3 regions of the Peribacillus frigoritolerans genome follow, and region 1 is predicted to be linked to each of the others. Evidence: riboswitches for the same ligand, from Rfam matches in the RefSeq annotation. Region 1 holds a riboswitch; each other region holds the start of a gene.
The links. Region 1 has a riboswitch for cyclic di-AMP ahead of ABOA58_RS03585 (TrkH family potassium uptake protein). Riboswitches for the same ligand answer to the same signal wherever they lie in the genome.

Region 2: another riboswitch for cyclic di-AMP. It lies ahead of ABOA58_RS22775 (APC family permease); the one in region 1 lies ahead of ABOA58_RS03585 (TrkH family potassium uptake protein).
Region 3: another riboswitch for cyclic di-AMP. It lies ahead of ABOA58_RS13105 (hypothetical protein); the one in region 1 lies ahead of ABOA58_RS03585 (TrkH family potassium uptake protein).

Annotation. Positions count from the first base shown of each region.
Region 1 covers NZ_CP158190.1:738,287-743,347, reverse strand. Annotated here, with positions in the region: gene ABOA58_RS03600 (TetR/AcrR family transcriptional regulator) at 1-220, shown strand, start outside; gene ABOA58_RS03595 (MFS transporter) at 266-1,525, opposite strand; gene ABOA58_RS03590 (hypothetical protein) at 1,861-2,052, opposite strand; cyclic di-AMP (ydaO/yuaA leader) riboswitch at 2,382-2,524, shown strand; gene ABOA58_RS03585 (TrkH family potassium uptake protein) at 2,701-4,026, shown strand; gene ABOA58_RS03580 (potassium channel family protein) at 4,050-4,706, shown strand; gene ABOA58_RS03575 (STAS domain-containing protein) at 4,841-5,061, opposite strand, start outside.
Region 2 covers NZ_CP158190.1:4,616,180-4,621,240, reverse strand. Annotated here, with positions in the region: gene ABOA58_RS22790 (DUF6044 family protein) at 1-267, shown strand, start outside; gene ABOA58_RS22785 (glycosyltransferase family 2 protein) at 283-1,305, shown strand; gene ABOA58_RS22780 (GtrA family protein) at 1,265-1,720, shown strand; cyclic di-AMP (ydaO/yuaA leader) riboswitch at 2,045-2,190, shown strand; gene ABOA58_RS22775 (APC family permease) at 2,329-4,155, shown strand; gene ABOA58_RS22770 (RhaT/GlcU family sugar-proton symporter) at 4,639-5,061, shown strand, end outside.
Region 3 covers NZ_CP158190.1:2,657,368-2,662,428, forward strand. Annotated here, with positions in the region: gene ABOA58_RS13090 (dipeptide epimerase) at 1-58, shown strand, start outside; gene ABOA58_RS13095 (NlpC/P60 family protein) at 84-1,085, shown strand; gene ABOA58_RS13100 (DUF2294 domain-containing protein) at 1,452-1,826, opposite strand; cyclic di-AMP (ydaO/yuaA leader) riboswitch at 2,071-2,212, shown strand; gene ABOA58_RS13105 (hypothetical protein) at 2,433-2,726, shown strand; gene kdpA (potassium-transporting ATPase subunit KdpA) at 2,830-4,503, shown strand; gene kdpB (potassium-transporting ATPase subunit KdpB) at 4,526-5,061, shown strand, end outside.

The sequences.
Region 1 (5,061 bases):
AGTTTTCGGTGAAGTACTGTTGGAGCGTTTGATCAGCCTGCATCCAGCAGCTAAAGAAGAAGCATTCCGCATGTATATGCACGCCTTCCTTACATCGGCGATTTTAGGGGTGATACAGGAGTGGCTAGAGAACTGTGAAGAACAAACGGCGGAAGAAATGGCGAAAATCCATTTTCAAATCTTGAACTTCATCAGCCAATTGCGCACATTCATCCAATGAACGATTCATTAAAGGCATGTTCCATCAACATGCCTTTAAATCGGATTACATCTTTTCCTTAGCTTCTACCTCTACATCACCAACGGAATAATACCTCCTTTTGGAGGTATTCATACTAAGCATCGACAATAAAATTGATAAAGCGAACATGATCATGGAACCTGAAATCACCACGAACCGAATCGAAATGAAATGAGCTGAAACACCAACAATTGCGGTAGACATGATGATCAATAATGCTTCTAACAAACCAAAAACACTTCCGACCCTGCCCATGATTTCCACCGGAATATTATTTTGATAAAAGGTCTGAAAGCCGGTGTTGGCAAAAGCCAATGAAAAGGCAATGATGAAAAATCCGATGGCGGCCATTGAAAAGGAATTCGAATAGGCAAAGATCATATAACCTATCGAGACAAATAAAGATCCAAGACCGATCATGTGCGAGATTTTCACTTTACTGATGAATACGACATTGACTATGGCCCCAGCAATGATGCCTGCCCCGGCGATGCTTACAAGGAATCCGTAATCGCTGTCCGACAAAAAGAGCACGGCCTTGGCAAACGCCGCTTCTTGGGAATCGATAGCCGTTTCCATCACCACCATGCAGCTGAATAAGAAATAAATGAGCATGATGTAGGAAGATTTCCGGCTGAAGTCCAGGACGATGCCCCAATCCTTTTTCATGATGGTCCAAGACAGGTAATGACTGGATTGTTCAAGGGGATGATCCTTTTCAAGATTAGGCATGAATAGGGTGATGATACCGGATAGTAATAAGGCAGCCGCGTTAATATAAATCGCTAAAACGGGCGTACCGATCATGAAAAGGATCCCCGCTAGCGCCGGTCCAATCAAAAAAGCTCCAGAATCCATTAAGCTACGTAATGAGTTAAATGGTTTCCTCTGTTCAACGGGAATTAATTTTGTAATATACGACCTTGATGTTGTTACGAACATGGCCCCTGCCATATTGATCACGAAGACAAGGGAATAGATGACCCAAATAGAAGAAGTCAATGGCAGCAAGGCTATGAATACCGTGCGAAATAGGTCAAGTGCCATCATAAGATTCCGCTTATTTATCCGGTCAATCACGCTGCCTGCCCACACATTCGTTAATATGGCAGCCATCAGTTTAACGATATAAAGACCAGCTACCGCCAAGGCTGAATCAGTCATATCCAGAACGATTAAATTAAGGGCAATGAAATAAACCCAAGAACCAAAGTTGGAGATTCCTATTCCACACAAAAGAATGGAAGGGTATTTCCAAGATACTAATGTATTTCTTAATTTCATCGCTTCTCCCCCTTTGACCGAATAATAAAAAACCCGGTCCCCCAGCAATGCGTCTCGGGACGAGATCAATTTGCGGTGCCCCCCCCTAACTATCCTCGGCTGCCGTTCAAGGCTCTTTTGGAAAGTGGTCATTTCATTTACTTTTCTCCTCTTTACGCCTACTTAATTACTAAATTTTAACATTAATGTTTTTATAATGTAAATAACGCAAAAAAACTCATTCAAAATAAATGAGTTTAAAAGCAAAACAAGATATGGATTTTTCGCTCAGCGTTCCGGATAGAACACAGGAATACATAATTGAATACCGCTAATGAATGTTGGATTCAGTTGATTTACCTTAGGGAAAACAATTTTAAAAACGGATTCTTTTTCTTATCCGTTATCCTTAACTCATTCATGATGATTTGATCCTCATGATCGGCTATCCATTTCCTAAGTGCATCTTTATCCTGGCATTGTGTTAAATATGTTTGGCCACCCTTGCCTGTAGCATTAATAACATATCTATTGAACGTCTTCTCCATAATTGCCCGCCTTTTTAATAAAATGTATTGAATTTAAATAATAATGTACTGCTTTTACCTTTATCTTTTACAAAAGAAACATAATATATATGTTACAAATTTTGATTCGCAATAGCATGTTTTGTTTGAAACTATTGAATAAAGTACATCGATGCCGGTTATCATAATTGGATTAATCGAACCTATCATAATGTGCTAACTAATATTTGTCAATACGTTTTCTAAATGTAAATAAAACGTAAATTTTCAGTTTTGTTAAAGAAATATTTTTTTACGATTTAGGGGTTTACAACTGCTAAATGATGGGAGTAGAATACGTTTATCAATTTAATGCATTTCGGCCAAAACTCATGGAAAATGAGTACGGAGGACCCAATCATTTGGGGTTAATTCTGCCTTGCAGAAGGGATGAGATCAGCTCTTTCGCCATCCTACCCGTCAGCTAACTTCGTCGGCTAAAGCGAAGGAGGTCATAAGACCGCCTATTTCGGGAGCTTATTTTGCACGCTTTTTGTGACAAAACAGCAGTTCGAGGTTTTTCGCAGGTCTTTTTATTATGCCTTTAAAAAGATTCGAAAAGCAGATTGATGATTGAAATGTCATACAGTTTTACACAATTTTTTTATGGGTAGGGATGATCATTTGAGAATGACAAAATTGGATCCGCCAAAAATACTTGTACTCGGCTTTGCCATCCTGATACTTATTGGGGCCTATTTATTGACCCTGCCGATTTCCACAGAAAATGGAAATGGTCTTTCTTTTCTGGATGCTTTATTCACCTCGACTTCAGCTACATGTGTAACAGGACTGGTCGTAGTGGATACGGGATCGACCTTCACCACTTTTGGTGAGTTGGTCATCCTAACATTGATTCAGGTAGGCGGCTTAGGGTTCATGACATTTGCGACGTTTTTCTTTTTATTATTAGGCAAAAAGATTTCTTTAAAAGGCAGGTTACTCTTGCAGGAGTCCTTAAATAATCTATCCATGGCAGGTGTAGTCAGGTTAGTGAAACGGCTTTTAATTTTCACGGCCATCATTGAGGGCATGGGTGCCCTTATTTTATCGATTCGCTTTTCTTTTGACATGCCAATCGGCAAGGCGATCTATTACGGTGTTTTTCATTCCATCTCGAATTTCAATAATGCCGGCTTTGATTTAATGGGGGAATTCAGGAGTTTGACCCCTTATGTATCGGATCCATTCGTAACTCTTACCGTCGCCTTCCTCATCACGTTTGGCGGGATAGGCTTTATCGTGATGAATGAAATATACGAATATCGGAATACACATCGTTTATCCGTACATACGAAGATAGTTCTGACGACTAGCTTGACCCTTACGATTGCCGGCGCGATTTTAATCTTTTTATTCGAGTTTGGTAACCCAAAGACATTGCAGCCTTTATCTTTCATGGGTAAAACGCTGTCGTCTTTATTTCAATCGGTATCACCACGGACGGCAGGCTCCAACACGCTGAATATCCCTGATTTAACTCAGCCTACATTACTGCTCATCATTTTCTTGATGTTCGTTGGGGCATCACCCGGATCGACTGGCGGCGGGATTAAAACGACTACATTGGCGACGCTTGTCGGAACGGTTTGGTCACAGATTAAAGGTAAGGGTGATGTGGTATTGTTCCGCCACCGCATCGTGAGTGAAACGATTTTTAAAGCATTATCCGTCACATTCATTGGTGTATTCGTGGTTTCAATCATCTCCATTCTGCTGACCATCACTGAAAGCGGAACTGACTTCTTGATGATTTTGTTCGAAGCCACTTCAGCTTTCGCCACCGTGGGACTTTCAATGGGTTTGACCCCAGAATTATCACCGGTTGGCCGGATGCTCATCATTTTCACGATGTTTGCAGGCCGGGTGGGTCCTTTGACTTTGGCCTTTGCTATCGCCATGAGGCGCAAGCCAGATCCGTTCCGCCGGCCAAAAGGGAAAATCATGATTGGTTAATAATGAATGGAGGAGTGTAAAAGATGGGAAAACGACAATACGCCGTGATAGGTTTAGGCAGATTTGGAACCAGTGTGGCCCATAGATTATATACGGCCGGTCAAGAGGTTTTGGGTATTGATGTCAACGAGGAAAGAGTCGAGAATGCGGAACTGAACGTTACCCATGCGGTCATGGCGGACACGACTGAAGAAGAGACATTGAAAGCAATCGGAATCCGTAATTTCGATTGTGTCATCGTAGCCATCGGAAATGACATGCAATCGAGCATTTTAACTACCTTGCTTTTAAAAGAGCTTGGGATCAAAAAGGTCATTGCCAAAGCACTTAATAAAAATCACGGTCAGGTGCTCACAAAAGTCGGTGCCGACTGGGTCATCTATCCTGAGAGGGATATGGGGGAACGGGTCGCGAATCAGCTCCTTTCCCCTAACATGCTGAACTATATAGAGCTCTCTAAAGAATACAATATCGAGGAAATCATCCTCCCCATGAGCATGAAGGGAAAAAGCCTCAGGGAGCTTGATTTACGGGCAAAATATAATATCAGCGTCATTGCCATCGTAAGTAATGGAGAAATTATCATTGCACCCTCACCGGATCAGGATATCCATGAAAAAGATATGCTTTTAGTGGTTGGCAATAAAGAAGATCTGGCCGTCTTTGCCAATATTGAATAATCCGGCAGGTTCCGGCTCTTGCTTTATGTAGCCCGATACCTATTTTGAATGCTAATACTACGAGAAGACCGCCATATGGAAGTCTTCTCGATGAAATTCATAACGAGCATCCCCGTGCCCTGGATATGTATGTATTATTTTATCGTACTGATCGCTTGGGCAAGAGTGGACTTTATCGTCACTTTATCAAAAGGCAGTTGAAGCTTAACGGCAGTCATGGCGATTTCCGGCCGAAGTCCTGAAAGGGTTGTTTGAATTCCGATCAAATGTAAGGATTCAATCAATTGAGACAGCTGGTGTGCGGATCCGCTGTCTATCGCATGAACGCCAGATAGGTCAATGAAAAGTCTGGTGA
Region 2 (5,061 bases), 1.7 Mb from region 1:
AAAAACATCAAAATCTACTTTGATGAATGGGGAGGACGTTGTTACCTATTTACCGATGAGCTTGGGAAGCATTATATGTTCAAGAAAGGCTCGAAGAAAGAGCTGGAAAATTTGGACCTTAAAATGGATGCGTTTAAAGGATTAGGCGGCAAGTATATATTTTCTGCCATCCCAATCAACAACGCGAAAGAAAACGGATTGGTGCTAGATAAGGTTTTCACGGAAAAAGGAAGCGTATGGAAAATTTATTTATACAGAGTCATGTGAAAAGGGGGGAATTGAATGAATTCACCGATAGTAACGATTGTTGTACCTTGTTATAACGAAGAAAGCGTTTTGCAGGATACCATTTCCCAGCTTTGTGGATTGATGAGGGGATTAGTCGAAGAAAACGTTGTTTCTGGTCAAAGTAAAATTCTGCTGGTTGATGATGGAAGCAAAGATCAAACTTGGAAGATCATTTATAAGGAAACGATCAATAATGAATTTGTTCGCGGGCTAAAGCTTTCCCGGAATGCAGGACATCAAAATGCACTCCTGGCAGGTTTGTTTACAGCCAAGGAAGCCTCGGATTGTGTGATTTCCATTGATGCAGATTTACAGGATGATATTCAAGTCATCCCTGAATTCATTCGGAAATTCAATGAAGGATGTGAAATCGTATATGGTGTCCGCCAGAAAAGGGACCTTGATTCTTTTTTTAAGCGAACCTCTGCAACTGGTTTTTATAAATTGATGAATAAGATGGGGGTTAACCTTGTCTATAATCATGCCGATTTCCGGCTAATGAGCAAAAGGGCAATCGCGGAGTTGGAACGATTTGATGAAACGAATCTATTTTTACGGGGGATTGTTCCGCTCATTGGGTTTAAGACGGACAATGTTTATTATGACCGAAAAGAAAGATTGGCCGGTGAAACGAAATATCCATTTAAGAAAATGGTTGCTTTTGCGCTTGATGGCATTACTTCCTTTTCGGTTACACCGATCCGGCTTGTATTATGGCTAGGATGTCTTTCCTTTTTCATTAGCTTACTCTTTGGGTCTTACTTTTTATGGTTAAAGTTTTATGGACAGACCGAAACTGGTTGGACCTCATTAATCACCTCCATATGGTTGATCGGCGGACTGCAGTTGATTGCTGTCGGCTTGATTGGGGAATATATCGGTAAAATCTATAATGAATCCAAACGCCGGCCTAAATATATTGTTGATCTGGATTTATTTAATCCGCTCGATTTAACAAAACGGGAGCAACTAGACAATGAACGGAACAGTATTGAAAAACTATCTAAAACACACTAACTCCTTTATCCGCTTTTTATTGGTTGGAATAGTCAATACAGCGGTTGGACTTTCCATCATGCTTTTTCTCATGAATGTTCTTGAATTATCTTACTGGGTCTCCACCTTTTTCGGCAATGGCACGGGAGCTGTAACGAGTTTTCTTTTGAACAGGACTTTTACTTTTAAAAGCGATATAGAATGGCGGCGAGGAGTTGCCCGTTTCTTTTGCGTCATCCTGATTTGTTATTCCGCCGCTTATTCTATAGGCCAAGCCATTGCAGAATCACTGGAAGGATCCGTTTCTTTATCCATACAACAAAATGTGGCTGTGCTGATAGGAACAATCTGTTATACAGTACTTAACTATCTTGGCCAGAAATACTTTGTCTTTAAAAAAAGCAATTTGAGACCAATTCAAGAAGGAAGGAACTAATAGGGTGGATCAGTTGAATAATGCCCCCGATTGGACGGGAATTAATGACTATCCAATCTGGGGCAGATCTGTTTAATTTCGCCTCGCCATCTCCATGTGGCTGATCATTTTACCCTTTCGGACCACCTTTTGTTCATTGACTCCTTGATTATTTTCTTTTTAACCGTTTATTTACCTCTTATCCTTCCTTCAAATCCATGAGTTTGGAAGACTTATGTTCTATACGTCAAGAACAAAACCTCACTTACAAATAATATTTTATTTTTGAGCAAAATTTTCATTTACTTTTCCATTTCACGGGAGTATGATAATCAACAGTTTCATATTTCTAAATCGCTTAAACCTTATGGTGCGGGGGACCCGTTATTGGGATTGTTTACAATCCAAGGGGTGAATCCTTTTTAAAAGGTAGGGCTACTCTTAGGTCCGAATCCGACAGCTAACCTCGTAAGCGTTATATGAGAAGGAAGGTGGAGCTTGTTAGACAAAAAAATTAATGTCTACAGGTCTATTTAGCTATGACTTGTAGGCATTTTTGTGTTTCGTCTTGTTTTTTGCTACAGCTGGGCAACATAAACTTATAAATTAACTATGGTGGTGAATTCTTGATGTTATCTTCTATAAAAAGGTTCTTGATAGGGAGACCTTTAAAGTCAAATGCACTTGGTGAACAAAAGCTTAACAAAACAAAGGCTTTGGCGATATTATCTTCTGATGCTTTGTCTTCGGTTGCATATGGACCGGAGCAAATATTGATCGTTCTGATCACGGTCGGTGCTGCAGCATTCTGGTATTCAATCCCTATCGCGATCGGGGTATTGATTCTGTTAACTGCTTTGATTTTGTCCTATAGACAAATCATTTTCGCTTATCCGCATGGCGGGGGGGCATATGTAGTTTCAAAAAACAATTTAGGTGTCAATCCAGGGCTGATAGCCGGAGGATCTTTGCTGGTCGATTATATATTAACTGTGGCTGTTAGTGTTTCTGCAGGTACGGATGCAATCACGTCCGCTTTTCCCGGCCTGCATTCATATAATGTGGTCATAGCCATCATTTTCGTGATTCTACTTACAATCCTGAACCTTCGGGGGGTTACGGAGTCGGCCTCTGTTTTGGCCTATCCGGTGTACCTATTCGTTTTAGCATTGTTCATCTTGATTGGTGTTGGAATTTACAAGATTTTGACGGGAGGAGTTTCACCGGAATTGCACGCATCAATCGGGACTCCGGTCGCGGGCATCAGTTTATTTATACTGCTAAGAGCATTTGCATCAGGAAGCTCCGCATTGACAGGAGTCGAAGCGATTTCCAATGCAATCCCGAACTTTAAAGATCCAGCCCCGAATAATGCTGCGAAAACTTTAATAGCGATGGGTTCATTGCTAGCTGTATTATTTTCGGGAATTGTATTCTTAGCCTATTATTTAAGCATTGTTCCGAGCGCAGAGGTAACGGTCGTCTCCCAGATTGCTGAAGAGATCTTTGGACGGAATTTCATGTATTTCTTCATTCAAGGTACGACTGCCTTGATCTTGATACTTGCGGCCAATACTGGCTATTCGGCTTTCCCTCTGCTTGCGGTGAACCTGGCAAAGGATAAATTCATACCAAGGGCGTTTACGATCAGAGGGGACCGATTAGGGTATTCCAATGGAATCATCATACTGGGACTTGCATCCATCATCTTGATAGTCGCATTTGAAGGACATACAGAAAATCTCATTCCGCTTTATGCGGTAGGGGTATTCATTCCATTTACGTTGTCCCAGACTGGCATGATTGTTAAATGGGTTCGCGAAAAGCCAAAAGGCTGGATGATGAAATTAACCATTAATTCAATTGGTGCCATAATTAGCTTTATCGTCACGATGATATTCTTTTTAACCAAATTTACTCAGGTTTGGCCTGTTTTGATTTTTTTACCTATCATCATTTTAATTTTTCATCGAATTAAAAAGCATTATGAAGCAGTTGGTGACCAACTAAGGATTACAACATGCGAGCCGATCTTACCAATTGAAGGAAATATCATTATTGTACCTGTGGCAGGTATAACTCATGTGGTTGAGAACTCTTTAAATTATGCAAAATCTCTATCTGCACATCAGGTCATTGCCGTTTATGTCGCTTTTGAAAGAGAAGACGAAAAGAAATTCGAAGAAAAGTGGGAAAAATGGCAGCCGGATGTCAGACTCGTTACACTGAATTCTTATTATCGAAGTATCATTCAGCCACTAACTAAATTTGTGGACACAGTTGAACATAAGGCTAGTGAATCCAATTATAAAGTTACGGTGATCATCCCCCAATTCATTCCGAAGAAGGGCTGGCACAATATACTTCATAACCAATCAAGTTTACTGATCCGCGCCTACTTACTTTATAAAAGAAATGTGGTTGTTACGACAGTGCCATATCATTTGAAGAAATAAGTTCCATATCTATAATTGGAAGCAAACCTACATAAGGTTTGTCTACAGTTTTTTTTGCTTGTACAAATTGGACGTTGATTTTCTCTCCAGGCACTCGCTTTCCGCGGGCGGTCCGGGAGCCTCCTCGGCGCACTTGCGCCTGTGGGGTCTCCCTTGGACTCGCTATTCCCGCAGGAGTCTCGTACACCCGCTCCAATCAACTATGTTTAAAATTTTAGATAGAACCCCTTTTGTCAACAAAACTGGAAGCAAACCTGCATAAGGTTTGCTTTTTTTTATAATCCAGACAGCAGTACTGCTGTGTTTACTCCAACTAACGCTCCCAATATTTATCAGCATCGGAAGCCCTTTTTGTGTTGAAAACTATTTTTGCAAAAACACTTCATAAAATTACCAAGGGTCAATTCAAATAAAGCGAACATATTAAAAAGACAAAATGAAATTTACTGCTTAGTTTTAAACTTACATATATGGGGGTTGAATATGGATATATTATTAGCTCTCTTGCCGGCAATATTCTGGGGAAGCATCGTTTTATTTAATGTGAAACTCGGGGGTGGGCCCTATAGTCAAACACTGGGTACAACGATTGGCGCATTGATTTTTTCAATAGGTGTTTATATTTTTGCCGATATTAAGTTGTCATTGCTGGTGTTTGGAGTCGGAGTTGTTTCTGGATTGTTTTGGGCCGTTGGACAAGCTAATCAGCTTAAGAGCATTGATTTAATGGGAGTATCCAAAACAATGCCGATATCTACTGGAATGCAGCTCATTTCAACGACTTTATTCGGGGTCATCGTTTTTAACGAATGGTCAACAATGAAAGCAATCATTTTAGGCGTCTTGGCATTAGTCTTCATTATTATAGGAATTGTCTTGACCTCACTGGAGGATAAAGAATCAAAA
Region 3 (5,061 bases), 1.9 Mb from region 1:
GCTAATTTCCGATAAACCTGGACTGGGAGTCAAGAGGAAATCCTCTTATACTCAATAAAAACAAATTTGAAAGGGTGATTATTTTGAAAAGGTTAACCGTTTTTGTGCTATCTTTATTTGCTATTGGTATTTTAGTATTCAGTCCCAATGAAGCTAGTTCAAGAGAGAAGCAGAGAAATGCCTATGTTGATGTAAGCGTGGCCACTCTTTGGACTGAGCCGGGATTATTAAGGGAAATCGATGCTCCTTCTGCATCGAATCCCGTTGATTTGAATGCATGGATCGGCTCGATGAAATATGAAGACAAGCTGTGGCTTGTAGGTAACCTGGAAACACAAGCTTTATATGGTTCTAAAGTGACGATTCTTGAAGGTCGGGGTGAATGGGTGAAAGTAGCCGTTGCCAATCAACCGACGCCCCGCAATGATATTGGTTATCCAGGATGGATGCCAAAGGCACAATTAAAAGACGGAAATTCTTTTGAGAAGCAATTTAAACGAGGATTCGCCCTTGTAAATGCCCCAAAGACTTGGCTTTATTCGGATTCGAAACTTCGGTCCGAATTCATGGAGGTCAGCTTCGATACCCGCCTCCCGTTATTGCAGGTGAAAAAAGATAAAGTGAAGGTGATGACACCGAGTAATGGAGCGAAATGGATAGAAAAGCAGGACGTATCAGTCTATCAAAATGACAATCAAATACCTGCTCCAACCGGAAAGGACATCGTTGAAACAGGAAAAGGATTTTTAGGGCTACCTTACCTATGGGCTGGAATGTCCGGTTTTGGATTTGACTGTTCTGGATTTACGTATACCATGTATCATGCTAATGGAATAACGATCCCAAGGGACTCTTCCGTTCAGGCGCAACATGGAAAAAAGGTGGAACAAGAAAATCTTCAACCAGGTGACTTACTATTTTTTGCCTATGATAAAGGGAAAGGAAGGGTCCATCATGTCGGAATGTATATTGGTGACGGCAAAATGATCCATTCGCCTAACAGCTCAACACATGTAAGGATAGATGAAATAAAAACATCGGGATACGGAGAGGAATATGCCGGAGCAAGAAGATATATCGATTGATGCTCAATAATATAAACTCCGATAAAAATAGTATCTGGTGGGTTATGGAAATAGATTATTGTTTTGATAGTAAAAGTTACAGGAGAATCCGAGGTGATGATTCTGACAATAATCGAAAAAAAGGAATTTTATTGATATAATAATTTTGGGGATTTAATTTGAAAAGGAGATTATTCAACCGCTTTTATTTATTTTCTAGCAGGTGGTTTAATTGGAGAATGTTTGATGATAAAGGTGGTTAAAAGAAAAGTTAACCATAAAAAACATCAGTAGGGGAAAATAATGATTGTCCCCACTGATGTTTCTAAATATAAGTTTTACTAAAAACTATTTTAATATAATATTTAAGTGGAAGAATTGTAACTTTTATTTGATGGTTTCAAAAAGACGTTCCAAATCCTTATCCATAATGAAAACTTCGATTCTTTCGCCTGTTTTAGTGCTAATATCACTGTGGGATGAAAGTACTTTACAACCGGTAAGATCTTCAACTATTTTTTCATAATCCTTAGTGTACATTTCACGAAGTAGTGAACGCATTTTTTTGACAAGTTTTTTGCCTGAATTGTGACTCACAAGGTGCTTTTCCTCTACAGTAAGGACACCCTTGAAACGGGTTATCAACATATCATTGATTATATATGTTTTAGTTTCCTGAGGTCCTCTTCCAATCAATTCACGCTGGAATTTAATGAATGCTTCGCTTATTTCAGCTTCGATCCTTTTCTTTGTAATTGACATAATGCCTCCAGTTAATCTGATGAATTTATGGGATTTATCATAATGCCACGTCGAAGTTCCTGTCAATAACTGTTTGTAAAACTTTAGAAAAAAGTGAAAAAGTTAGTAAATTGAAGAAATATAATATTCTTGCTGATAAATTGGGTGAATATCGTCTTAATTAATCAAATATGGAGGTTTTTAATGGTTTTTATTAGTTTACAAACCTTGAATGAGGAGCGTACAATAATCCTCATGAAAAACAATTAGATACCGGCCAAATCTCAAGTGATTGAGAACGGAGGACCCACTATTTTTGGGGTTAATTCTGCATTTGCAGAAGGGATGAGATACTCTTTCGCCATCCTACCCGTCAGCTAACTTCGTCGGCTAAAGCGAAGGAGGTCATAAGACCACCTTGATTCAGGAGGCTTTTTTGTTATGCTATAGCAAAATGGCAATCTGACATTTCCGTAGGTCTTTTTATTATGCCTATAATTGAAAAGGTTTCTTGGAAGACGGATCGTGGAGTAGGCGCTAATGCTTGCTGGGCGTTAAGTAGACCAATGATTACTTTTTCTCCAACAAAATGTTTGTTTCTGTATATCTTTCTTTTTCTGATGCGTCATGGTTCATGACGCTGTAGGAAGGAGATTGCATTTGTGCAGCGCTGCAAACTGGGGGAAAAGTAACATTGGTCTATTTTTTTTATGCCTTAAAGCACGTCTTTCTGAACAAAAAGAACAGTTTAATGAAACGTATCTTAAAGGAGGTGAAGGAGAAGGAGAAAATAGGCTTTATTATGCGGGAGGAGAGAAGAAAAAAATGGATAGTATAGCAATTTCATTAATGGCTATACCGTTAGTATTCTTTTTAGGATTCATTCATTTTTGTAATAAAGTCATTGCAAAGGGAGCGTAGGGAGATGTTCTTATTGATAATCGTCGGGGCGGTAACGTTGTATTTAATACATGCCCTCATATATCCGGAAAAATACTAAGGGTGACTTACGGAGGAGAAGTAAATGGAGCTATTGCAAATCGTTGTGGTATTGGCAATTGCGGTTGTATTGGCGATACCAATGGCTAAATATTTAACGGATGTTTATTCCCTTGAATTAACGAAACAAGATCGCGTGTTTGGAAGGATGGAAAGGTTTATCTTTAAGCTATCCGGCATTAAAACGGGAGATATGAAATGGCAGCAGTACGCCAAGGCACTGCTGATAAGTAATTTAGTGATGTTCATAATCTCTTATATTATCATTCGCTTCCAAGGGGAGTTACCTGGCAACCCCAGTAAGATTGACAACATGGAGCCATTGTTGGCACTGAATACAGCTGCAAGCTTTCTTACGAATACCAATTTACAGCATTATAGTGGAGAATCGGGACTTTCTTATTTATCTCAAATGGCAGTGATCATATTCTTGATGTTCACTACCCCGGCCACCGGCATTGCTTTATGTATGGCTTTTTTTAGGGGCTTAACAAGCCACCGGAGTCTAGGAAACTTCTATGTGGATGTAATCCGAACGATTACCCGGGTTCTGCTTCCCTTATCGATATTGATTGGTTTAGTCCTAGTATCCCAAGGCGTACCGCAAACATTTAGCCCAACGACAGTTGCGACAACATTGGAAGGAGACACCCAAAATATAGCAAGGGGACCTGTAGCGGCACTAGAATCCATAAAGCACATAGGCACAAATGGGGGAGGGTTCTTTGGGGTCAACTCAGCCCATCCATTTGAAAATCCTAATGGTTTCACGAATGTCTTGGAAATATTATCCATGTTTCTTATACCTTCTGCCCTTCCGTTGACTTTTGGATATATGGCGAGGAATAAGAAGCTAGGCTGGATCCTATTTTCGGCGATGGCATTCATGTTATTACTCTTCTTAAGCATTACGTATATTAATGAGAAAAATGGTAATCCAGCTTTGGAGCAAATTGGCCTCTCACAAACGGAGGGGAGCATGGAGGGGAAAGAGGTGCGCTTCGGGGTGGCTCAGAGTGCATTATTCACCAGTATAACTACAGCTGCAACTACAGGATCGGTAAATAATATGCATGATACCTTAACACCGCTGGGAAGTATAGCTCCACTTGCAATGATGATGGTGAACTGTGTATTTGGCGGCGATGGTGTGGGTACGGTCAATATTCTCATGTACTCAATATTGGCTGTATTTCTTGCCGGACTTATGGTGGGACGTACACCTGAGTTTTTGGGTAAGAAAATTGAAGGCCGGGAGATGAAGTTAATAGCTATAGCGATTCTGATCCACCCATTGATCATATTAGTTCCATCTGCCATCGCTTTAGCGACACAAATGGGTTCAGCAGCTATATCAAACCCGGGCTTTCATGGTATTACTCAAGTAGTTTATGAGTTTACCTCTTCAGCAGCAAATAATGGTTCGGGTTTTGAAGGATTAGGAGACAATACCCCTTTTTGGAATGTTTCCACTGGTTTAGTCATGTTATTCGGACGTTATTTTTCAATGATTGCCATGATTGCAGTCGCAGGATCATTACTGGTAAAGAAGCGTGTTCCTGAGACTATCGGAACATTCAAAACGGATAATGGTACGTTCTTTGTCATTCTTTTAGCTTCAGTTTTGATTATTGGAGCTTTGACTTTCTTTCCAATAATTGCACTTGGACCAGTTGCTGAGTGGCTTACGATAAGATAAATGTTGAAAAGGGGCATTTCAAATGAGCATAGAGCGAATAGCGAATGTAAATAAGAATATTGTTTACGAGGCTGGTAAAGATGCACTCAAAAAAATGAATCCAAGAGTTATGTCACGCAATCCAGTCATGTTTGTAGTGGAAGTGGGGTTTGCCATTACGCTTCTTCTATCAATATTTCCTGCGCTTCTTGGCGGAGTGTCTGATAGGGGGTATAACGTTGCAGTAACCATCATTTTATTCGTAACGATCATTTTTTCTAATTTCGCCGAAGCTCTAGCAGAGGGACGTGGAAAAGCACAAGCCAATAGTCTCAAAAAGACAAAGCAGGATGCTAAAGCTAGGTTGATTCAAAAAGATGGTTCCGTAATGATAGTCGATGCCTTGCAATTACGCAAAGGCGATATGGTTTTAGTGAAGGCAAACGATATAATACCGTCGGATGGAGAAATCATTGAAGGAGTGGCCGCTATCGATGAATCAGCGATCACGGGTGAATCGGCATCCGTAATAAAAGAACCTGGGGGAGATTTCAGTTCGGTAACAGGAGGTACAAAAGT